DNA from 3 places in the Pseudomonas sp. HOU2 genome. Region 1 is predicted to be linked to each of the others. Evidence: predicted binding sites of a transcription regulator. Region 1 holds the regulator's gene; each other region holds the start of a gene.

Region 1 (7,542 bases):
GCCGCGCGTTTCAGCCGCCAGCTCAGTCAGCTGACGAATGTGCAATTCACTTCGGGCAAGGATCTGTTCGCGCTGATCGGCTCGCAGGACACCGCCGTTGCGGTCTCCGGTCAGCTCAAGGCCACCGCCGTGTCGCTGATGAAAATCGCCAACGACTTGCGCTGGATGAACTCCGGCCCGCTCGCCGGTCTCGGCGAAATCGAGCTGGAGGGCCTGCAGCCGGGCTCGTCGATCATGCCGGGCAAGGTCAATCCGGTCATCCCGGAAGCCACCGCCATGGTCGCCGCACAAGTGATCGGCAACGACTCGGTGATCACCATCGCCGGCCAGTCGGGCAACTTCGAACTGAACGTGATGCTGCCGATCATCGCCCAGAACCTGCTGAGCAGCATTGAGCTGCTGGCCAATTCCAGCCGCTTGCTCGGTGACAAGGCGATTGCCAGCTTCAAGGTCAACGAGTCGCGGCTCAAGGAAGCGCTGTCGCGTAATCCGATTCTGGTCACCGCGCTCAACCCGATCATCGGCTACCAGAAAGCCGCCGAAATCGCCAAGCAGGCCTACAAACAGGGGCGCCCGGTGATCGATGTCGCGCTGGAACATACCGACTTGTCGCGCAGCCAACTGGAAGAGTTGCTCAATCCCGAGAAACTCACCGCCGGCGGCGTGTAAATCCCGCAACCGCTTTGGAGGCTCACCATGGAGCACTGGAAACGCACGATCGAACGGGCCAATCGCTGCTTCATGCTGGGCGAGCTGATCGATGCCCGCGAGGCTTACTTGCAGGCCCTGGCCCTGGCGCAAGTGCTGTTCGAACGCTGGGCCGATGCCGACGAAGCGGTGGCGGCCTGCGTCATCTCCCATCACAACCTGGCGGATCTGCACCTGCGCCTGAATCAGCCGGAGGAGAGCGCCGAGTACCTTTGCGCGATTCATCAACGGCTGTTGCAGACCATGCAGGACGAGCGCCTGCGTCCGGCGCTGCGTGAAGCGGCGCTGCGCCAGAGCAGCAAGACTTACGTCGAACTGCTGAATTTCATCAGCGAACACGGCGAATATCCGCGCACCCAGCGCCTGCTGCACCCGGACACCGGCAATGCACGCCGCGCGTCAGCCTCACATCACCATGGAGTCCACTGAAATGGCTTTTACCTTGCCCGCCTTGCCGTACGCCTACGACGCCCTGGAACCGCACATCGATGCGCAAACCATGGAGATTCACTACACCAAGCACCACCAGACCTACATCAACAACCTCAATGCCGCCGTCGAAGGCACCGAGTACGCCGAGTGGCCGGTGGAAAAACTGGTCGCCAGCGTTCAGCAGTTGCCGGAAAAACTCCGCGCGGCGGTGATCAACCAGGGTGGTGGGCATGCCAACCATTCGTTGTTCTGGGAAGTCATGGTGCCCAACGGCGGTGGCAAGCCGGACGGCGCGCTGGCCAAGGCGATCGAGGAGCAACTGGGCGGTCTCGACAGTTTCAAGGAAGCCTTCACCAAAGCCGCGTTGACCCGTTTCGGCAGTGGCTGGGCCTGGCTCAGCGTGACTCCGGAGAAAAAACTTATCGTGGAAAGCAGCGGCAATCAGGACAGCCCGTTGATGAACGGCAACACGCCGATTCTCGGTCTGGACGTCTGGGAACACGCCTACTACCTGCGTTATCAGAACCGTCGCCCGGAATACATCAACGCGTTCTACAACGTGATCAATTGGCCTGAAGTTGCCGCGCGCTATCAGGCGGCACTGGTTTAAGTCATCTATAAAAACAATCCAAGGCTGACTATGGGCACTGAAACACTGGCGATTGGCGGTGGGCGCATGTTTCGTTACGCGGTCGGGTCGCTGTTGCTGCTGGCGGGCATCACCTTACTCGCGGCGCATGGGCTGGAATGGCTGGATCTGCAGCCGAAACTGTCGCGGGCCTTGCAGGGTGGCGCGATCTGCGCCCTCGGCACGGCGCTCGGTGCGGTGCCGGTGCTGGTGATCCGGCGCATGCCGCAGAGGCTCAGCGATACGCTGCTGGGTTTCGGCGCCGGCGTGATGCTGGCGGCGACCGCTTTTTCGCTGATCGTGCCGGGCATTGCCGCGGCCGAAAGTCTGGGCCTGACACCTTGGGCCGCCAGCGGTCTGATCTGCTTCGGCATCATGCTCGGTGCATTCGCTCTGTATCTGGTGGATCTGAAACTGTCCGGCGCCTCACCGGAAATGCTCGTCGGTACCCCCGATCACCCGGTGATCCCGCCAAGGATCTGGTTGTTCGTCTTCGCCATCATTGCTCACAACATCCCCGAAGGCATGGCGGTGGGGGTGTCTGCTGGCGGCGGCATGCCGGATGCCGACAGTCTGGCGATGGGCATCGCCTTGCAGGATGTGCCGGAGGGACTGGTGATTGCGCTGGTGTTGGCCGGGGCGGGGATGTCGCGGGTCAGGGCATTCTTGATCGGTGCGGCGTCAGGGCTGGTCGAGCCGGTGTTTGCACTTCTGTGCGCGTGGCTGGTCAGTCTGGCGGAGCTGTTATTGCCGTTGGGGCTGGCGCTGGCGGCGGGGGCGATGTTGTTGGTGGTGACGCATGAGGTCATCCCGGAATCGCGCCGCCATGGGCATGACAAGCTGGCCAGCCTAGGCTTGCTGATCGGCTTCTGTCTGATGATGGTGATGGATACCGCATTGGGCTGAAAAAAGATCGCAGCCTTCGGCAACTCCTACATTGGAATGCGTTCACTGTAGGAGCTGCCGCAGGCTGCGATCTTTTAACGTTCAACCGCCTTCATCGAAGTAGTTGTTGATCAACGCCACCAGCGCATCCAGCGCTTCCTGTTCCTGATGGCCTTCGGTACTCAGATATATTTTGGTGCCTTTACCGGCGGCGAGCATCATCATCGCCATGATGCTTTTGCCATCCACCGTGGTTTCCGGTGTGCGACCCACTCTGATCGTGCAATCCGGGAACTGCCCCGCCACCCCGACGAACTTGGCCGACGCCCGGGCATGCAGGCCCAGTTTATTGATGATTTCGATTTCCAGAGCAGGCATCGCGGTGTGAATCCTTTAAGTGAGGTCGCGGTGGCGAACCTGGACGTTCTTCAGGGTTTTCTGCAGGGCCTGACCCAGGCGTTCGGTCAGGTAAACGGAGCGGTGATGTCCGCCAGTGCAGCCAATGGCAATGGTGACATAGGCGCGATTGCTCGCCGCAAAGCGCGGCAACCATTTATTCAGGTAGCCGTAGATGTCCTGGAACATCTCTTCGACCTCAGGCTGCGTCGCCAGATACTCGGCGACCGGTGCGTCGAGTCCGGATTGCGCGCGCAATTCAGGCTTCCAGTACGGATTGGGCAGGCAGCGCACGTCGAACACCAGATCCGCGTCCACCGGCATGCCGCGCTTGAAACCGAACGATTCGACCAGAAATGCTGTCCCCGGCTCCGGCTGGTTCAGCAGGCGGAGTTTGATGGTGTCGCGCAACTGGTACAGATTCAGATTGGTGGTGTTGACCTTGAGATCGGCCAGGTCGGCAATCGGGCCGAGCAGGGCGGTTTCATCTTCGATCGCTTCGGCCAGTGAGCGGTTGGCGGTGCTCAGCGGGTGGCGACGGCGGGTTTCCGAGAAGCGTTTGAGCAAGGTTTCTTCGTCGGCATCCAGATACAGCACATCACACTGAATGTGTCGGGCGCGGACTTCTTCGAGCAACTCGGGGAAGCGTGACAAATGACTCGGCAGGTTTCGCGCATCGATCGACACAGCCACCAACGGCTGAGCCAGCTCGGTATGAATCAGGGCGCGTTCGGCGAGCTCCGGCAGCAGACCGGCCGGCAGGTTGTCGATGCAGTAGTAGCCGTTGTCCTCAAGAACATTCAGGGCGGTACTTTTACCCGAGCCGGAGCGGCCGCTGACGATGATCAAACGCATGATTAGTGACCGTTCTGCTCGCTCAGGACGACCTGATACAAGGCTTCATTGCTCGGTGCGCTACGCAGTTTTTCGCGCACTTCCTTGCGGTCGAGCATGCTGGCGATCTGGCGCAGTAATTCCAGGTGAGCATCGGTGGCGGCTTCCGGGACCAGCAGGACAAACAGCAGGTCAACCGGTGCGCCGTCGATTGCATCGAAATCGATGGGCGCTTCAAGGTGCATCAAAGCGCTGATAGGCGCTTCGCAGCCTTTGAGGCGGCAGTGGGGGATGGCGATGCCGTTGCCGAAACCGGTGGAACCGAGTTTCTCACGGGCGATCAGCGCTTCGAAGACATCTTGCATCTCCAGATCCGGCACTTCGCGGGCGATCAGGTTGGCAATCTGTTCGAGGGCTTTCTTTTTACTGCCGCCCGGCACGTTCACCAGGGAACGGCCGGGGGTCAGGATACTTTCAAGTCGGATCATGGGTTGGGGGTGTTAACGACCTGTCGCGCCCTGAAGGAGGCTCTGGGTCTTTTCCTTATGCTTTTTGAGTTGGCGATCCAGCTTGTCGGTCAGTGAGTCGATCGCAGCGTACATGTCGGTATCTTCTGCGTTGGCGACCACTTCGCTGCCGGGGATATGCAAGGTGGCTTCGATTTTCTGCTTGAGCTTTTCGACGCACATCGTGACTTGCACGTTGGTGATCTTGTCGAAATGTCCCTCAAGCCTCTTGAGCTTCTGCTCAACGTATTCACGGAGAGGTTGGGTAACTTCCAGTTGGTGTCCACTGATGTTGACTTGCATACAGCTTCTCCTTCGTTGCCAGTGCATAAAGCGGCAGGCCGAACAGCCTGCCACTGGAACGCTGTAACGTGGCTTACATCAACCGCTTGCGTTCGCTCGAAGGCGCGATCCCTAGGGATTCACGGTACTTGGCGACGGTGCGGCGAGCCACCTGAATGCCTTGTGCCTCCAGTAAACCAGCGATCTTGCTGTCACTCAACGGCTTTTTCTGATTTTCCGCTGCAACCAGTTTTTTGATGATCGCGCGGATCGCCGTGGACGAGCATTCACCGCCTTCGGAGGTGCTTACATGGCTGGAGAAAAAGTATTTCAGTTCATAAATGCCCCGTGGGGTATGCATGAATTTCTGTGTGGTGACCCGGGAAATCGTCGATTCGTGCATGCCTACCGCTTCGGCGATGTCGTGCAGGACCAACGGCTTCATGGCTTCGTCGCCGTACTCCAGGAAACCGCGCTGATGCTCCACGATCTGGGTGGCCACTTTCATCAGGGTTTCGTTGCGGCTCTGCAGGCTCTTGATGAACCAGCGTGCTTCTTGCAACTGGTTGCGCATGAAGGTGTTGTCGGCGCTGGTGTCGGCGCGACGGACGAAGCCGGCGTACTGCGCGTTGACCCGCAAACGGGGCACCGACTCCTGATTCAATTCGACCAGCCAGCGCTCGTTGTCCTTGCGCACAATGACGTCGGGCACCACGTACTCGGCTTCGGTCGATTCGATCTGTGAGCCCGGGCGTGGATTGAGGCTTTGCACCAGTTCGATGACCTGACGCAGCTCGTCTTCCTTAAGCTTCATGCGCCGCATCAACTGGCTGTAGTCACGACTGCCGAGCAGATCGATGTAATCGCTGACCAGACGTTTGGCTTCGTTGAGCCACGGGGTCTTGGCCGAGAGCTGACGCAGTTGCAGCAACAGGCATTCGCCGAGGTTGCGCGCGCCGATGCCGGCGGGTTCGAACTGTTGAATGCGGTGCAGAACGGCCTCGATCTCGTCCAGCTCGATGTCGAGCTCCGGATCAAAGGCGTCGAGGATTTCTTCGAGGGTTTCGTCGAGGTAGCCCTGATTGTTGATGCAATCGATCAGGGTCACGGCGATCAGGCGGTCGGTGTCGGACATCGGCGCCAGGTTCAATTGCCACAGCAAATGGCTTTGCAGGCTTTCGCCGGCGGAGGTGCGGGTGGTGAAGTCCCACTCGTCGTCATCGCTGCTGGGCAGACTGCTGGCGCTGGTCTGGTAGACGTCTTCCCAAGCGGTATCAACGGGCAGTTCGTTAGGAATGCGCTCGTTCCATTCGCCATCTTCCAGGTTGTCCACCGTCGGGGCGGTTTCCTGATAGGAGGGTTCCTGAATGTCGGTGTTGGGTTTTTGTTCGGCGTTGTCGGCCAAAGGATCGGAGTTGTCGAAGTCGTCGCCTTCTTCCTGGCGTTCGAGCATCGGATTGGATTCCAGGGCCTCCTGGATTTCCTGTTGCAGGTCCAGGGTCGACAATTGGAGCAGGCGGATGGCCTGTTGCAGCTGCGGTGTCATCGTCAGCTGCTGGCCCATTCTCAAGACTAGCGATGGTTTCATGGCAGGGGCTTAACACCTTATTCGCCGGCGCGCATGCGCCATCCACTACAGGGCGCCGGAGCGCCAAACTTAAGCAAATTATATGCCTGAAACTGTCGTGTTTGCCTAGAGCGCTGTAACAATTAAAGCGTATTAAATCCTGCTTGAATCGATACAGCGCCCGGGCGGCTCACCGGGCACTATTCGCTTAGAGGCGGAACTCGTGGCCCAGGTACACTTCCTTCACCAGATCGTTGGCAAGGATGGTCGCCGCATCGCCTTCGGCGATCAGTTGACCGTCGTTGACAATGTAGGCGGTTTCGCAGATATCCAGGGTCTCACGCACGTTGTGGTCGGTGATCAGTACACCGATGCCCTTGGCCTTGAGGTGGTGGATGATCTGCTTGATGTCGCCAACCGAAATCGGGTCGACACCGGCGAACGGTTCGTCGAGCAGGATGAATTTCGGTGCGGTCGCCAGGGCGCGGGCGATTTCCACCCGGCGGCGTTCACCACCGGACAGGCTCATGCCGAGGTTGTCGCGGATGTGGCTGATGTGGAACTCCTGCAGCAGGCTTTCCAGTTCCTTGCGACGACCGGCCTTGTCGAGTTCCGTGCGGGTTTCGAGGATGGCCATGATGTTATCGGCCACCGACAGTTTGCGGAAGATCGATGCTTCTTGCGGCAGATAGCCGATACCGGCCTTGGCACGACCGTGCATCGGCTGATGGCTGACGTCCAGATCATCGATCAGCACGCGACCCTGATCGGCCTGCACCAGACCGACGATCATATAGAAGCAGGTGGTCTTGCCGGCGCCGTTCGGGCCGAGCAGGCCAACGATCTGGCCGCTGTCGATCGACAGGCTGACGTCGCGCACAACCTGGCGGCTTTTATAGGCCTTGGCCAGGTGTTGGGCTTTCAGAGTTGCCATTACTGGGTCTTCTCGTCGGTTTTCTTCTTCGGCTGGATCACCATGTCGATGCGCGGACGCGCTTCGGTGACTTTGCTACCGGTAGCGCGACCGGCACTGGCCAGCTTCTTCACTGTGTCATAGACGATTTTCTCGCCCTGAGTGGTGTTGTTGTCCTTGTCGACAACCTTGGCCTTGTCGATCAGCACGACGCGGTTTTGCGCGGCGTGGTACTGGATCGTCACGCCCCAGCCTTGTACCGGCTTTTTGTCGCCCTGAGTCTGCAACTGCTCGAAGTAGGCAAGGTTGCCCACCGAGGTCACCACGTCGATATCACCGGTCGGGGTACGGGTGATGGTCACCGTATTGCCCTTAACGATCATCGAACCCT
Region 2 (7,542 bases), 930 kb from region 1:
AAGCCAGCTCCCACAAGGTTATGCGGATTGCCGATGAACAGAGGTTCGACCTGTCATCTTCGGCAACGTAGAATGCGCGCCTTTCCCGGGCAATCGTCCCCACGATCGACGCCCGCGCATTCATCGGAGCACTTGACCATGACCGTCACCAAGACCAGCGAGTACCTGGAAACCCTCTACGAAGGCTACGGCCAGCGTTTTCGCATGGAAAAACTGCTGCACGAAGTGCGCACCGAACACCAGCACCTGGTGATCTTCCAGAACCCGCGCATGGGTCGGGTAATGGCGCTGGACGGCGTGATCCAGACCACCGAAGCCGATGAATTCATCTACCACGAAATGCTCACCCACGTGCCGATCCTCGCCCACGGCACCGCCAAGCGCGTGCTGATCATCGGCGGCGGCGACGGCGGCATGCTGCGCGAAGTGACCAAGCACGCCAGCGTCGAGCACATCACCATGGTCGAGATCGACGGTACTGTGGTCGACATGTGCAAGGAATTCCTGCCGAACCACTCCAAGGGCGCCTACGACGACCCACGGCTGAACCTAGTGATCGACGACGGCATGCGTTTTGTTGCCACCACCACGGAAAAATTCGACGTAATCATCTCCGACTCCACCGACCCGATCGGCCCGGGCGAAGTGCTGTTCTCGGAGAACTTCTACCAGGCCTGCCACCGTTGCCTGAACGAAGGCGGGATCCTCGTGACCCAGAACGGCACGCCGTTCATGCAGATCGATGAAGTCAAGACCACCGCCGGCCGCCTGCGCAGCCTGTTCCCGGACTGGCACTTCTATCAGGCGGCCGTGCCGACCTACATCGGCGGTTCGATGACCTTCGCCTGGGGCTCGACCAACCCGGCCTACCGCAAGCTGAGCCGTGAAACCCTGCAACAGCGCTTCATCGGCAGCGGCATCGTCACTCGCTACTACAACCCGGAAATCCACATCGGCGCATTCGCGCTGCCACAGTACGTGCTGCAGGCGATCAACAAGCCCAGCAACGACTGACCAGGTCGATGGATTCCTTGTGGCGAGGGAGCTTGCTCCCGCTTGAGTGCGCAGCACTCACAAAATCTGCGATTTCTAAATATTTTGGGGCCGCTTCGCAGCCCAGCGGGAGCAAGCTCCCTCGGCACAAAATTTTTCCAGTCATGAAAATGATGTTTTTTTCATGTTCGTGCGCCGCAATCCTTTTGAACGATCAATCTCGCCAAAAGTCGAGATAGATGTAAGCCCATTTGCGGGTTTGATCGAGGAGGCACCGATGCAAAAGTGGAAAGTCACTTTCGTGGACGATCATGGTGAAATTGTCGATGAGGTGTTCGAGCGCGCGGAATGCCCCAGCGACGACGAGGCTGCACGCCTGATCAAGGAACGGCTTCTGCCCGTGGCCGCCGAACTGGATCTGAACGATCTGGAAGGGCGCACCCCCGACGCCGGGGCGAAAAGCCTGAAAACCCAGAACAGCATCGAAATCCGCAGCATCACTCCAATCTGAAAACTTCCTTTCATCCGAAGCAACCAGGCCTTGGCAGCAGCTCTACCTTGGGGCTAATCTGCAAGCGAGATCAGCGAAACGATCGCTAAGGTCTGGTCTTGTCAGCTACATGCTTGTTTCCCGCCGGCAACCCGTTTGCCGATGTACTTTTGGCCTGTAAGGCCCGGGGCGGGAATACGGAAAGTCTATCCATCTATCCGAGGGGGACGATTCATGAGCACAGCCTATCAAGAAGACATCAGCAGCAATGTTCTGCGCCGCATGAAAGAAGGCGGTTTCGACTTTTCCCGATTCCATCCCATCGAGTTCTACGCCATTTTCCCGGACGAGGAGCGGGCGCGCAGGGCGGCAGGCAAATTTCGTGGTGAATCCATCAATGCCCAGGTCAGTGCGCGCGACGATGGCGCCTGGTCGCTGGAATTGAGCAAAGTGATGTACGCGACCTATGACGACATTGGCGATTTCGAGCAGGGCTTCTCTGCCGTGGTCGAGCCGCTGGGCGGCATCATCGAAGGCTGGGGCGTCAAGCAGGAGGTGCGCAACCGCCATCGTCTGAACTGATCTCTGGTTTAGCTTTTTTAAAGTCAAAAGATCGCAGCCTTCGGCAACTCCTACAGGTGATTGGTAGGAGCTGCCGGAGGCTGCGATCTTTTGCTTTTGCTTTCAAAACATTTCAGAAAGGCAAAAAAAAGCCACCGGAGAGGGTGGCTGAAAGGGAAGACCGATAAGGAGAGGAAACCGGTCAGGGTCACGGCCTGCGGGGACTGCACGGGCAGTCCGGATCAGGTGGGCTGCAGCCTCCCTTGTGGGAAGTTTGCAGCGGATGCGCGGATTATCCGCAGCCCGGCGCAAGCAGTGAAATCAACTCTGACTATGCTGGTGATAGGCGATGCAATGCGTCGCAATGAAGCGGGGGCAATCCGCTTGGGGCATTTGCCGCACAGGAATGGTGCGGTGCTTGCGGCGTGATTATCCAAGCGATTGAAATCAAAGCGTTTATGCCGATGGCACGGGCCTTGCGAAGGCCTGTAGGTCCGGGTGACAAGGAGTACGGCATGATCCGCACCTATTTTGATGAAATGTACGATGCCGGCGGCCAGGTCCGCCCGCATTACCGCGAGTTCGCCCGCTGGCTGGCGGACACGCCTGACGAGTTGCTGGCACAACGGCGACGCGAGGCCGATCTGCTGTTCCACCGGGCCGGGATTACCTTCACGCTCTATGGCGATGAGCAGGGCACCGAGCGCCTGATTCCATTCGACACCATTCCGCGCAGCATTCCCGCCAGCGAGTGGCGGATCGTCGAGCGCGGCTGCATCCAGCGGGTCAAGGCGTTGAACATGTTCCTCGCCGACCTTTATCACGAGCAGCGCATCATCAAGGCCGGGATCATCCCCGCCGAACAGGTGCTGGCCAACGAGCAGTACCAGTTGGCGATGCAGGGCCTGGATCTGCATCGCGATATCTATTCGCACATTTCCGGCGTCGATCTGGTGCGCGATGGCGACGGCACCTACTACGTGCTCGAAGACAACCTGCGCACCCCGAGCGGCGTGAGCTACATGCTCGAAGACCGCAAGATGATGATGCGCCTGTTCCCCGAACTGTTCGCCGCCCAGCGCATCGCGCCCATCGACCACTATCCGAACCTGTTGCTCGACACGCTGAAAAGCTCCAGCCCGATCGACGATCCGAGCGTGGTGGTGCTGACGCCGGGGCGTTTCAACAGTGCGTTCTTCGAACATGCCTTCCTCGCACGGGAAATGGGCGTTGAACTGGTGGAGGGTGCCGACCTGTTCGTGCGCGACGACAAGGTCTTCATGCGCACCACCGACGGGCCGAAAGCGGTGGACGTGATCTACCGCCGTCTCGACGACGCGTTCCTCGATCCGCTGGCATTCAACCCCGACTCGATGCTCGGTGTGCCGGGGCTGTTGTCGTCCTATCGCTCGGGCAACGTGGTGCTGGCCAATGCCATCGGTACTGGCGTGGCGGACGACAAATCTGTGTACCCGTTTGTCACCGAGATGATCCGTTTCTACCTCGACGAAGAACCGATCCTGAAGAACGTGCCGACCTGGCAGTGCCGTAACCCCTCGGAACTGTCCCATGTACTGGCCAATCTTGCGGATCTGGTGGTCAAGGAAACCCAGGGCTCCGGCGGTTACGGAATGCTGGTGGGGCCGGCGTCAACCACGGCGCAGATCGATGCGTTCCGTGAGCGGATCAAGGCCAAGCCCCACGCGTACATTGCGCAACCGACGCTGTCGCTGTCGACCTGTCCGACCTTTGTCGAAAACGGCATTGCGCCGCGCCATATCGACCTGCGTCCGTTTGTACTGTCTGGCCGCGAAACCCGGGTTGTGCCCGGCGGTTTGACCCGTGTCGCCCTGCGTGAAGGCTCCCTGGTGGTGAACTCCTCTCAGGGCGGCGGAACCAAGGACACCTGGGTGGTCGAGGATTGAAGGAAGCTTGCCATGTTAAGTAGAACTGCCTCGGATCTGTACTGGATGTCGCGTTACCTGGAGCGGGCGGAAAACCTCGCACGGATGCTCGATGTCAGCTATTCGCTGTCGCTGATGCCGCAGGACGGTCGCGGCGACGGTTTGCACGAACTGGCCATGCCGCTGTTGATCACCGGCACCCTCGACGATTACCTGGAGCGTCACGGCGAACTGCATGCCGAACGCCTGCTGCATTTCTTCGCCCTTGACGCAGCCAACCCGGCGAGCATCTACAGCTGCCTCGGCGCAGCGCGCGCCAGTGCGCATGCGGTGCGCGGGCGCATCACCGCGGACATGTGGGAGAACATCAACGCCACCTGGCTGGAGATTCGCGGCATTGCCGAGCAAGGCCTCAGCCGCTACGGCATGAGCCGCTTCTGCGAGTGGATCAAGGAACGTTCGCACCTGTTCCGGGGCGCGTCCTACGGCACGATCATGCGCAACGATGCGTTCCGTTTCATTCGTCTGGGGACGTTCATCGAGCGTGCTGACAACACGCTGCGCCTGCTCGATGCGCGCTATGAAATGGCTGGCGATCAGGCAGAAGCGGTCAGCGACGGCACCGCCCACGCCTATTACCAGTGGAGTGCGCTGTTGCGAGCGCTGTCATCGTTCGAGGCCTACACCGAGATCTACCGCGACGCCCCCGGCGCCCGGCATGTCGCCGAGCTGCTGCTGTTGCGCGCCGATGTACCGCGCTCGCTGCGCGCCTGCACCGAGGAAATCGACCAGATCCTCGCCCAGTTACCGGGTGCCAATGGCCGTCCGGCACAGCGCCTCGCTGCTGAGATGGACGCACGCCTGCGCTACACCGGCATCAACGAAATCCTCGCTGAAGGCCTGCACGCCTGGCTCACCGAATTCATCCCGCTGGTGCGCCAGCTGGGCAACGCGATTCACAGTTCATACCTGGAGGCTGCATGAGACTTTCCATTAGCCACGAGACCACCTATCACTATGAAGATCAGGTGCGGGCGAGCATCCAGTATCTGCGCCTGACCCCGCACGACAGCGAGCGTCAGCACGTGTTGAGCTGGCAGCTCGACCTGCCGCGTCCGGTGCGCGCCCAGCTCGATCCGTTCGGCAACATCCTGCATGTGCTGACCATGGACGAACCGCACGAAGCGATCATTATCGGCGCCCGTGGCCAGGTCGATATCGACGAATTGCGCGAGGCTGAGCATGAGAGCCAGTCGGCGCTGCCGTTCCTGCGTTTCACCCGTCTGACCGAGGCCGACGAAGCGCTACGGGCGTTTGCCGACAAGTCCTGCAAGCAGCGACGTGATCGCACCGCGCTGATCGACTTGATGCACGGTTTGAACCAGCACATCAGCTACACGCCGGGTTCGACTGAAGTCGACACCAGCGCCGCCGAAGCCTTTGCCGGGCGCGCCGGGGTTTGTCAGGATCACACCCATGCGTTTCTGGCGTGCGCGCGTAGTCTGGGAATTCCGTCGCGTTATGTGTCGGGTTATCTGTACAGCGAGGACGCCGAGCATCTGGCCAGTCATGCCTGGGCCGAAGCGTGGCTGGATGACGCCTGGTACAGCTTTGACGTTACCAACCAGTTGGCCCGCCCGGAGCGCCATCTGAAACTGGCGGTGGGCCTGGATTATCTGGATGCCTGCCCGGTACGCGGCATGCGCCGGGGTGGTGGTTGTGAGCAGATGCATGCCAAGGTGTTCGTGTCGCCGACGCCAGTCATTTCCGTGCAACAACAGTAGATCCGGGATATCGCTATCGCTGGCAAGCCAGCTCCTACAGGATTACCGCGAATTCAGAGTCAGCGCGAACCTGTGGGAGCTGGCTTGCCAGCGAAGAGGCCGGTGATATCACCGCAACGCTTATGGCTTAACCTTGCGCCCAGCCATGTGCTGCAGATAACCGATCAGCAACTGCAAGTCCCCCTCTGGCAACACATCCGCCGAAAACCCCGGCATCTTCGCCTGCGGCCACTGGCGCAAACTCTGCGGATCACGAATGTAGCGCTTGAGGAAGTCCGCGCCGAAATACTCGGTCGGGTTGTACGGAATATTCAGATCCGGCCCGAACTGCGCATCCCCGGCACCGTTCAACCGGTGACAGGCCAGGCAATTCTTCTGAAACAGGGCAAACCCCTGATTCACCGGGTCATCCGTTTTCAGCTTGGGATCCGGCAGCAGGACAGGGAAGCGCTCGGCCACTGGTGCCATGCGTTTGATGCTCGCCACCTGGAACGGCCATTGTTCCGGGCTGATATTGCCGGCCTGCGGGTCGGTCCACACCAGATAGAACGGCCCGGCACTGTGCTTGCCTTCGGACAGTGGCGGCCACGGCTGCGCCGGATCCTCGATCGCCAGCCAGGCCTGCGCGCCTTTTGTGTTGAGCAACGGTGCAGCGTTCAGTTCGGCGGCAAACCCGTCAAGTGCCACCGCTTGCAGGTGATCGGTCGGTTTGATCCCGGTGAGCAGCGCCGCCACGGGCACGGCGCGATAAGTCATGTCCTTCTTGTAGGACACATCGTTGTTGATGGTCAGAGTTTGTGCTTGCGGATGCTTGAGCAACTCTTCGGTCTGCCAGGTGCGACTGTTCTCGCCCAGTTCCAGCATGAGCTGCGCCGCAGACAAGGGCATGCTCAGCAGCAAGGCCCAGAACACAATGAGCGTTTTCAAATGATCGCCGTCCCTGTCGTGGAAGTGCGCAAAGGTTCGCACAGCCACGCTGGCCCGGGTAGCGGGCCAGTCACATTTTGTCTGGTGATAGCGGGCGCCTGCCGCTTGAGTCAGCCAATCACCTTGGTCAGATTGGGCAAAATCAACAACAGCGTCGTGGCGAAAAGAATGAGTCCTGCTTGACGAACTTTCGGTTGTTTGAACATGGCTTGACCGCCTTTTTTGTTATTTCCTGATGTTTGCCTGCATATCCATGACGGCAAACGCTGCACTTCCTGTTGAAGAACGTCGGCCCCGGCAAAACCCGACGACCCTGACGTACATGTACTACCTTAGAGGCCACGTCACGCTTGGCTTAGATCCATTTCATATGTATTTGTTGCTGTTTGCGATAAAAACGGCATGAGGCTTATTGCCAGCTTCCTCGCCGCCCGCTGGCTAGACAACTCGCTGACCTGAACCGGTTCACCTGAGGCTAAATGACCGTCCGTCTGAGCGTGCGCGTCAACATCATTGAGCGCTGTGGTCATTGAATCCATGCGCGCTCAGGACAACAGTGACAGCACGAAATTCACTCACCGCACAGGTTCGAGGACGTCATGACCCAAGCTTTGATTTTCGATGCGTTACGCACGCCCCGCGGCAAAGGCAAGGCCGATGGCGCGCTGCACAGCGTCAAACCGGTGAATCTGGTCGCCGGGTTGTTGACCGCGCTGCAAAGCCGTACCGCGCTGGACACCAGTCAGGTCGATGACGTGGTGCTCGGCTGCGTCACGCCGATCGGCGATCAAGGCTCAGATATCGCCAAGACCGCAGTGCAGGTGGCCGACTGGGATGTCAGCGTCGCGGGTGTGCAGATCAACCGCTTCTGCGCCTCGGGCCT
Region 3 (7,542 bases), 2.7 Mb from region 1:
GCCTAAGCGAGGGCCGTACGCCGGGGCCCAGCGTTTTGGTTACTTTTGGGCGTCTGCAAAAGTGACTCGCCGTAAGGGCGAAACCGCCAGCCGCAGCATCCGAAGCAACGGATATTCACCCAATCAAAACCACCGCCACCCGATAGCCGTCCACAAAAAAGCCCCTCAAAAAGAGGGGCTCCCTTGCACAACCAGAAACCGCAATCAGGTCATCTGAATGATGGTCTGCATGATGGTGCTCTGGGTCGAAATGGTCTTGGCGTTCGCCTGATAGTTGCTCTGGCCCTTGATCAGATCCACCAGCTCGTTGGTCAGGTTAACGTTCGACTCTTCCAGCGAGTTGGAAGCGATTGAACCCAAGGTACCGGTTTCCGGTGCATCGTAACCCGGGATACCCGAAGCGAAAGTCTCTTTCCAGCTGGTACCGCCGACCGCCTGCAGGCCTTGTTCGTTGGTGAAGCTGGCCAGCGCAACCTGGCCGATGGCCTTGCTCTGGTTGTTGCTGAAGTTGGCGAACAGCGTACCGGTGCCGTCGATGGTCAGGTTGGTGATCTGGCCAGTGGCATAACCATCCTGAGTCGGGATCGAACGCGCGGTATCAGCATTGAACTGAGTGGTCTTGGCCATGGAAATGGTCACGCCATTGGCGTTGGCAGACGCGCCGTTAGGCGTGAAGGTGCCGTCAATCACTTTACCCGGTACCCAGCCGGTCAGCTTCAAGTCGCTGCTGATGATCGGCTTAGTCGGATCTGCCGGGTTAGGCGTGCTGACCTGAGTGAGATTGCCCGAACTGTCGAACGTCAGTGTCGAAGCAGTCGGGGCGGTCTTGGTTGGATCGCTGCCGGTTGCATCTGGATTGCGCCCGTCCACCAGGGTGTAGACTTTCCAGGTGTTTTGGCCGGTTTTCACCATGTACTGATCCATGACGTGCGAGTTGCCCTGAGAGTCATAGATAGGCGTGCTGAAGGACTTGGTGTAGGTTTCGAGTTTTGCCGGGTCGAACTTGCCTGCCGCCACTGTGTCGTCGATCACGGGTGCCGACGAGTTCAGGTTGATGGACGAAGTCACCAGCGAAGTCGATTTCGGCGCCAGGTTCGAAGTGTCGATCTTCAGGTCGGTCAACACGCCGTTGATGATCTTGCCGTTGGCATCCACACCATAACCTTGCAGGCGCGAGGTGTAGTCGGTGTTGGTGATGAAGCCGTTGTTATCGACCTTGAACGTACCGGCACGGGTGTAGGTGATCGCGCCGTTGTTGCTCATGGTGAAGAAACCGGAACCGTTGATGCCCATGTCCAACACGTTGCCGGTGTTGTTGATGTCACCCTGGGTGAACTGCTGGGAGACGTTGGCCAGGCGCACACCGTTGCCGATGACCTTGCTGCCGCTGCCCAGGCGAGTGGCCGAGTAGACGTCTTCGAATTCTGCACGGGACGATTTGAAACCGGCGGTCGCGACGTTGGCGATGTTGTTGCCGGTCACGTCCAGTTGTTTGTTGGCTGCATAGAGACCGCTAAGGCCGATATTGAAAGACATATTCCACTCCTTTGTGCCGGTTAGTCGGCTCTATATACCAATGGTTTGTACTTTGGACAGGGCAACGGTGCCCTTGCCGGACAGGTTGAGCATCAGCTCGCCACCGGTCTGGCTGATCGTGACACTGGTGACCGTCGCTGGCAGGTAGGTCGCCAGGTCGGTGGAAGTGCCATTGATCGATGCGTTGGCCTTGACGGTATAAGTGCCGGCCTTGACCAGATTGCCGTCCTTGTCCTTGCCGTCCCAGGTGAAGCTCGCGTTGCCGGCTGCGCGACTGCCCAGGTCGATGGTGCGAATCGCCGTACCGCTGCTGTCGGTGATGGTGACCGTGCCGCCGGCAATCGACGACGGAACGGTGACCGAACCGGTCATGCCTTTGCTCGGGTCGTCCATCTGAACGCTGTTGGTCTGCACGATCACGTTGCGACCGACCAGCGACGACGCCTGCAAGGCTTGCGAGGAGTTGTAGTTGCCGGCCAGCGAACTGACGGTGCTGTTGAGGGTGGTAATGCCCTCAAGGCTGCTGAACTGCGCCAACTGCGCGACGAAGGCACTGTTGTCCTGCGGGTCGAGCGGATTCTGGTTCTTCAACTGGGTAACCAGCAGTTGCAGGAACGCGTCCTTGCCCAGGGCCTGGCCGCCGGTGGAGCTGTTCGTGGCCGAAGCAATGCCATCGGCGGTCGAACTGGTCTTTTTCGACGAGTTCGCCAGGATGTCATTCATGCTCAGGCTGCTGGTGGTATCGGTAACGCTCATGGCAGTCGCCCCTTATTACTGACCGAGGGTCAGTACCTTCTGCATCATGGTTTTGGCGGTGTTCATCATTTCGGCGTTGGTCTGGAACGACCGGCTCGCGGAAATCATGTCAGCCATTTCTTCCACCACGTTGACGTTCGGGTAGTAGACATAGCCCTTGGCATCAGCGGCCGGATGGTTCGGCTCGTAGCGCGCTTCGAGGTTGCTCTGGTCTTCGACCACGCCGAGTACCTGCACGCCCTGCCCTGCGGCGTCCTGGCTCTGGAACAGCGAGTTGCTGCCGGTGTTCTGGCCGCCCTGGAACATGGTGGCGAACACCGGGTGACGGGCGCGGTAAGTCTGATCGATGCTCGACGAAACGGTTTCGGCGTTGGCGATGTTCGAAGCCACGGTGTTCAGACGCGTGGTTTGTGCGCTCATGCCGCTGCCGGCAATGTTGAAAACGCTGGACAGGGACATGGATTACTCTCCGCGCAGGGCTGACACCAGCCCTTTGAATTTGCTGTTGAGCAGGGTGAAGCTGGCCTGGAAGCCGACTGCGTTTTCCGCGTAGTTCGACTGCTCAAGCTGAGCGTCCACGGTGTTCTGGTCGATCGAAGGCTGCATCGGCGTGCGATACATCAGCGACTCGTCGCCATTGCCCAGGCCTTCAGCTTCGATGTGACGGCTGTTGGTCATGTTCAGGGCAATGGTGCCGTTGGCGTTCTTCTGGGTCTGTGCTTCAAGCACTTTGGAGAAGTCCAGATCCCGAGCCTTGTAATTCGGGGTATCGGCGTTGGCGATGTTGTTGGCCAACACTTCAGCGCGCTGGGCGCGGAAGCCCAATGCCTTTTCGTGAATGCCGAGCGCTTTATCGAAGCTGATGCTCATGTCGGGAACCTTCGGGTGACCGGTTTTTCGTACCTGAGCTTTAGCAAGGCGCGTGCCAAACAGAACAACCCCCGTAAACCGGGGCTTTGCGGGGCATCGGCAAAGCGGCAATGCCAGAAAAGCGGCAACCGGTTTCCGCCGAATGCCGCTTTTCTGCCGCTTGACTGCCTTCTATCAGCCAACACTGAAACCCTGTGGGAGCGGGCTTGCCCGCGATGGCGGTATGTCTGGTTAATCTAAATCGACTGACACGACGCTATCGCGGGCAAGCCCGCTCCCACAGGGATTTGTGGTGTCAGGGAGAAATTCATCGGGCACAAAAAAACGGCAGGCCTTTGCGGGCCTGCCGTTTTTTGCTGTTGCCGATGCAATCACTTCGCCTGGTAGATGATCCCCGGGCTGCACTGGACCATCTGGTAATGATCCGGCAAACCGTTCAGCGCTTCGGAAGCGCCAAGGAACAGATACCCGCCCGGCTTCAGCGTGCTGTGAATGCGCAACAGGATGTCTTTCTTCACCTCGGCGGAGAAGTAGATCAGCACGTTGCGGCAGAACACGATGTCGAACTTGCCCAGACTCGCGTAGCTGTCGAGCAGGTTGAACGAACGGAATTCCACCCGGTTCTTGATCGGCGCCTTGATCACCCAGCGCCCCGGCCCTTTCGGGTCGAAGTAGCGCTGCAGACGATCGGCGGACAAACCGCGACCGATTGCCAGGCTGTCGTACTCGCCGGTCTTGCAGTTGGTCAGCATGCTGCCGGACAAGTCCGTGGCAACAATCTGCACGCCCATCTTCAACTGACCGAGGTTGCTGCGCTCGAACTCATCGATCGACATCGACAGCGAATACGGTTCCTGCCCCGACGAGCACGCCGCCGACCAGATCCGCAGACGCTGGTTGGGACTGGCCTTGATCGCCTCGGGCAGCACCTTGTTCTTCAAGACTTCAAACGGATAGGTGTCACGAAACCACAGGGTTTCGTTGGTCGTCATGGCATCGACCACCTGCTCGCGCAAACCGCTGCGCGGCTGGGTCTGGATGCGCTGTACCAGCTCACCCAGGGACTTGATGCCTTGCTGCTCCATCAGTTTGTTGAGACGGCTCGAGACCAGGTACTGCTTGTTTTCACCGAGCAAAATGCCACAGGCTTTTTCCAGGAAGACCCGGAATTGTTCGAAATCCAAATTACCCGTAGACAATGATGCCGCCTCTTAAATCGTGTTGACCGCCAGGGACAAAAGGTCCCTAGCTGATATCTGCTGCTTTGATCCGGTCGACTACCCGGGATGCCAGGTCATCAGGACGGAATTTGGCCAGGAAGTCATCGGCACCGACTTTCTTGACCATCGCCTGATTGAATACCCCCGACAACGAAGTATGCAGGATGATATGAAGCTTTTGCATGCGCGGGTCGCTGCGGATCTCCGCCGTCAGGGTGTACCCGTCCATCTCCGGCATCTCGATGTCGGAAATCATCATCAGGAACTCTTCTTCCGGCTTCTTGCCCTCATCGACCAGCTTGCGCAGGTAATCCAGTGCCTGCTTGCCGTCGTTCAGCGCCACCACCTCGACCCCGACCGTCTGCAGGCAACGCGTGACCTGCTTGCGCGCCACCGACGAGTCATCGACCGTCAACACCCGCAGCGACAACGCCTTGCTCTGGGTCTCGACATCCACCACGCCGACCGAAATCGCTTCCGGCGTCGGCGCGACTTCCGCCAGCACCTTCTCGACATCGATGATTTCGACTAACTGATTGTCGACCCGAGTCACAGCGGTCAGGTAGTGATCGCGACCCGTGCCCTTGGGCGGCGGATGGATCTCTTCCCAGTTCATGTTGACGATGCGCTCCACCGAGCGGACCAGGAAACCCTGGGTCTTGGTGTTGTACTCCGTGATGATCACGAACGGACTGTTCTTGTCTTTCAACGCCCCAGAACCGGTCGCCATTGCCAGATCAAGGATCGGAATGGTCGCCCCCCGGATATTCGCCACCCCGCACACGACAGGACTGGACTTGGGCATCAACGTCAGCGACGGGCATTGCAGCACTTCCCGCACTTTGAACACGTTGATTCCGTAGAGCTGCTGACCGTCGAGACGGAACAACAACAGCTCCAGGCGATTCTGCCCTACCAGTTGCGTGCGCTGGTTCACCGAATCCATTACACCAGCCATGCCCAGACTCCTACACCAACGCCAAGTGTTGTTGCGACGCACATTCATTGCTAAACGGCACGGCGCTTGCTTTTTAACTCGTATGAACGCTCAAACGACATTTTTCCGACGCCTGACCTCCCGCACCCGCAAAGCGCTGTGCGCGACGTCTGCCGTCTGCTTGTTTTTCGCTGGCAGCCCTGCCGGTGCTGATACGGTTACCTTGCCTGACATGCTTATCGGCGTCACCCAGGGCTTTCTTGAGTTCACCGTAGAAGACTATCTGGCTACCAGTCAAACGGAAGGTCGCTACGAAATCGAGGTCAACCAGCTCGACCCGCGTATGCGCATGCCTATGTGCGACAAGGAATTGACAGCGTCGCTGGAGAGTCCGGCACGCCCGCTGGGACGGGTTACGGTCAAGGTGCGATGCGAGGGAAGCTCGCCGTGGACGGTGTTCGTGCCCGCTCAAGTCCGCCTGTTTCGCGAGATTGTCACCACCACCCGCCCGCTGAAACGCGCCGGAATTATCGAGCCGCAGGACGTGACCTTGCGTGAACGCGACATCAGCCAGATCAATCAGGGTTTCCTGACGTCGGTGGATGAAGCCATCGGGCAGAAATTAACCCGACCAACGGTCGCCGATCAGGTGATCACTCTGGTGCATCTGGAACAGGCTGAAGTGGTGCGCAAGGGTGATCAGGTGGTCATCATCGCCCGCAGCGGCACACTCGCCGTGCGCATGCCCGGCGAAGCCCTGGCCAATGGCGGTCTGAAAGAACAGATCCGGGTGAAAAACCTCAATTCCAACCGGGTGATCAAGGCGCAAGTCATCGCACCGGGCCAGGTGGAAGTGGCCATGTAAAACGCTCAGGCAGAAAACTGGCGCCGATCTCGACGCTTCCCTAAACTGTGCCGAAGCAGAACACGCTTCGGCACATGCAGCTCATTGCAAAGTGAGCCTAAAGTTTTCCAGGGAATGGCCGAGAACATGGCAAGCGTCCAAATTCCCAGAGGTTTTTAACATGGTCATCGATTTCAGCCGTTTGAACAGCTCCTCGTCACTTACGGGCAGTACACGTACCAGCAACGCCAAGGAAACCGCCGAATCCGGCACCTCCGCGCCGCTGAATACCCAGGCCGAAACGGCCAGTACCGCAAAAAGCGGGGAATCGGTACACCTCAGCAATGAGGCTCAACAGTTGCAGAAGGTCACTGACAAGCTGCGCGATCAGCCTGCCGTCGACAAAGCCCGCGTGGCCGAGTTGAAAGCAGCGATTGCCGATGGCAGCTATAAAGTCGACAGCAACCGTGTAGCCAGCAAACTGCTCAACTTCGAAGCCCAGCGCTAGGCTTTTGCCGGCGCCAGGCTTTTGGACGCTTAGAACCCAAGGCCAGCCATGCACGACACTAATTTATTGCAACTGATCACCGACGACTTTGCTCCAGCTCAACAATTGCTGGAGTTACTGCAAACCGAGTCCCTCGCCTTGCACGGTCGCGACATGCCTTTGCTCGAAGATATTCTGGCGCGCAAACAGGCATTGATCATTCTGCTTGAACAGCATGGCCGCAAGCGCAGCGAAATCCTCGCCAGCCTCAACCTGCCGCTCGACCGTCAGGGCCTGGAGCAACTGGCCAGCCACTCGAGCATTGGCGACCAGTTGCTGGCTCAGAGCGACGTGCTGACCGACCTGATTGCCCAGTGCCAGGCGGCCAACGTCAAGAACGGCCAGTCGATCCAGATTCAACAGGCCGCCACGGCCAATCAGTTGAAAATCCTCACCGGGGGCGAGCCGCCAGCGTTGTATGACGCCTCGGGCACTTTCGCCAAACCCACCAAGCCGCGTACGCTCAGCCAGGCGTGAGCCATTCGACGTGCCTGCACTATCAACCCGCGAAACATGCTGGCAAAATGCTGGCTAGTCGTAGTCAAATTTTGTCTGGAGATTGAGAAAACGTGCCAAACGCCCTAAGCGCGGATGACAGTCCGCAGCCCCCAAAGGTGCTGACCACGCCCCTGGAAATCTCCAGCAACCTGCGCCAGCTGCAAGAAAGCCACGATCCGCTGATCATCACGTTCCATGAGCGCAGCCAGCGCTTTCAGAGCTACCTGATCAAGGTCGACCGCGATACCGCGACCATCGCCCTGGACGAAATGATCCCGCGCGATGGCGAGCGTTTTCTGCTGGCGGGCGAACCGTTCAAGGTCGAAGGCTTCCA

What was found. The regulator sigma-54, encoded in region 1, starts transcription at its own class of promoters, with help from an activator protein. The targets are predictions, from matches to a motif close to ANTGGCATNNANNTTGCTNT.
Region 2: ABV589_RS23925 (circularly permuted type 2 ATP-grasp protein) is a predicted target of sigma-54. The motif match lies at 2,508-2,527, and genes of this name have one in related genera.
Region 3: flgB (flagellar basal body rod protein FlgB) is a predicted target of sigma-54. The motif match lies at 3,203-3,222, and genes of this name have one in related genera.

The regions. Positions count from the first base shown of each region.
Region 1 is NZ_CP160398.1:4,328,528-4,336,069, forward strand. It holds gene ABV589_RS19430 (class II fumarate hydratase) at 1-669, shown strand, start outside; gene ABV589_RS19435 (hypothetical protein) at 697-1,137, shown strand; gene ABV589_RS19440 (superoxide dismutase) at 1,139-1,750, shown strand; gene ABV589_RS19445 (ZIP family metal transporter) at 1,781-2,674, shown strand; gene ABV589_RS19450 (HPr family phosphocarrier protein) at 2,756-3,031, opposite strand; gene rapZ (RNase adapter RapZ) at 3,047-3,904, opposite strand; gene ptsN (PTS IIA-like nitrogen regulatory protein PtsN) at 3,907-4,371, opposite strand; gene raiA (ribosome-associated translation inhibitor RaiA) at 4,384-4,692, opposite strand; gene ABV589_RS19470 (RNA polymerase factor sigma-54) at 4,766-6,259, opposite strand; gene lptB (LPS export ABC transporter ATP-binding protein) at 6,447-7,172, opposite strand; gene lptA (lipopolysaccharide transport periplasmic protein LptA) at 7,172-7,542, opposite strand, start outside.
Region 2 is NZ_CP160398.1:5,263,483-5,271,024, forward strand. It holds gene speE (polyamine aminopropyltransferase) at 139-1,014, shown strand; gene ABV589_RS23915 (hypothetical protein) at 1,271-1,504, shown strand; gene ABV589_RS23920 (ribonuclease E inhibitor RraB) at 1,718-2,065, shown strand; gene ABV589_RS23925 (circularly permuted type 2 ATP-grasp protein) at 2,560-3,969, shown strand; gene ABV589_RS23930 (alpha-E domain-containing protein) at 3,982-4,932, shown strand; gene ABV589_RS23935 (transglutaminase family protein) at 4,929-5,732, shown strand; gene ABV589_RS23940 (cytochrome c) at 5,853-6,620, opposite strand; gene ABV589_RS23945 (acetyl-CoA C-acetyltransferase) at 7,259-7,542, shown strand, end outside.
Region 3 is NZ_CP160398.1:1,643,154-1,650,695, forward strand. It holds gene flgE (flagellar hook protein FlgE) at 205-1,536, opposite strand; gene flgD (flagellar hook assembly protein FlgD) at 1,567-2,292, opposite strand; gene flgC (flagellar basal body rod protein FlgC) at 2,308-2,751, opposite strand; gene flgB (flagellar basal body rod protein FlgB) at 2,755-3,162, opposite strand; gene cheR (protein-glutamate O-methyltransferase CheR) at 3,534-4,361, opposite strand; gene ABV589_RS07375 (chemotaxis protein CheV) at 4,408-5,340, opposite strand; gene flgA (flagellar basal body P-ring formation chaperone FlgA) at 5,423-6,184, shown strand; gene flgM (flagellar biosynthesis anti-sigma factor FlgM) at 6,345-6,671, shown strand; gene ABV589_RS07390 (flagella synthesis protein FlgN) at 6,720-7,187, shown strand; gene ABV589_RS07395 (flagellar brake protein) at 7,280-7,542, shown strand, end outside.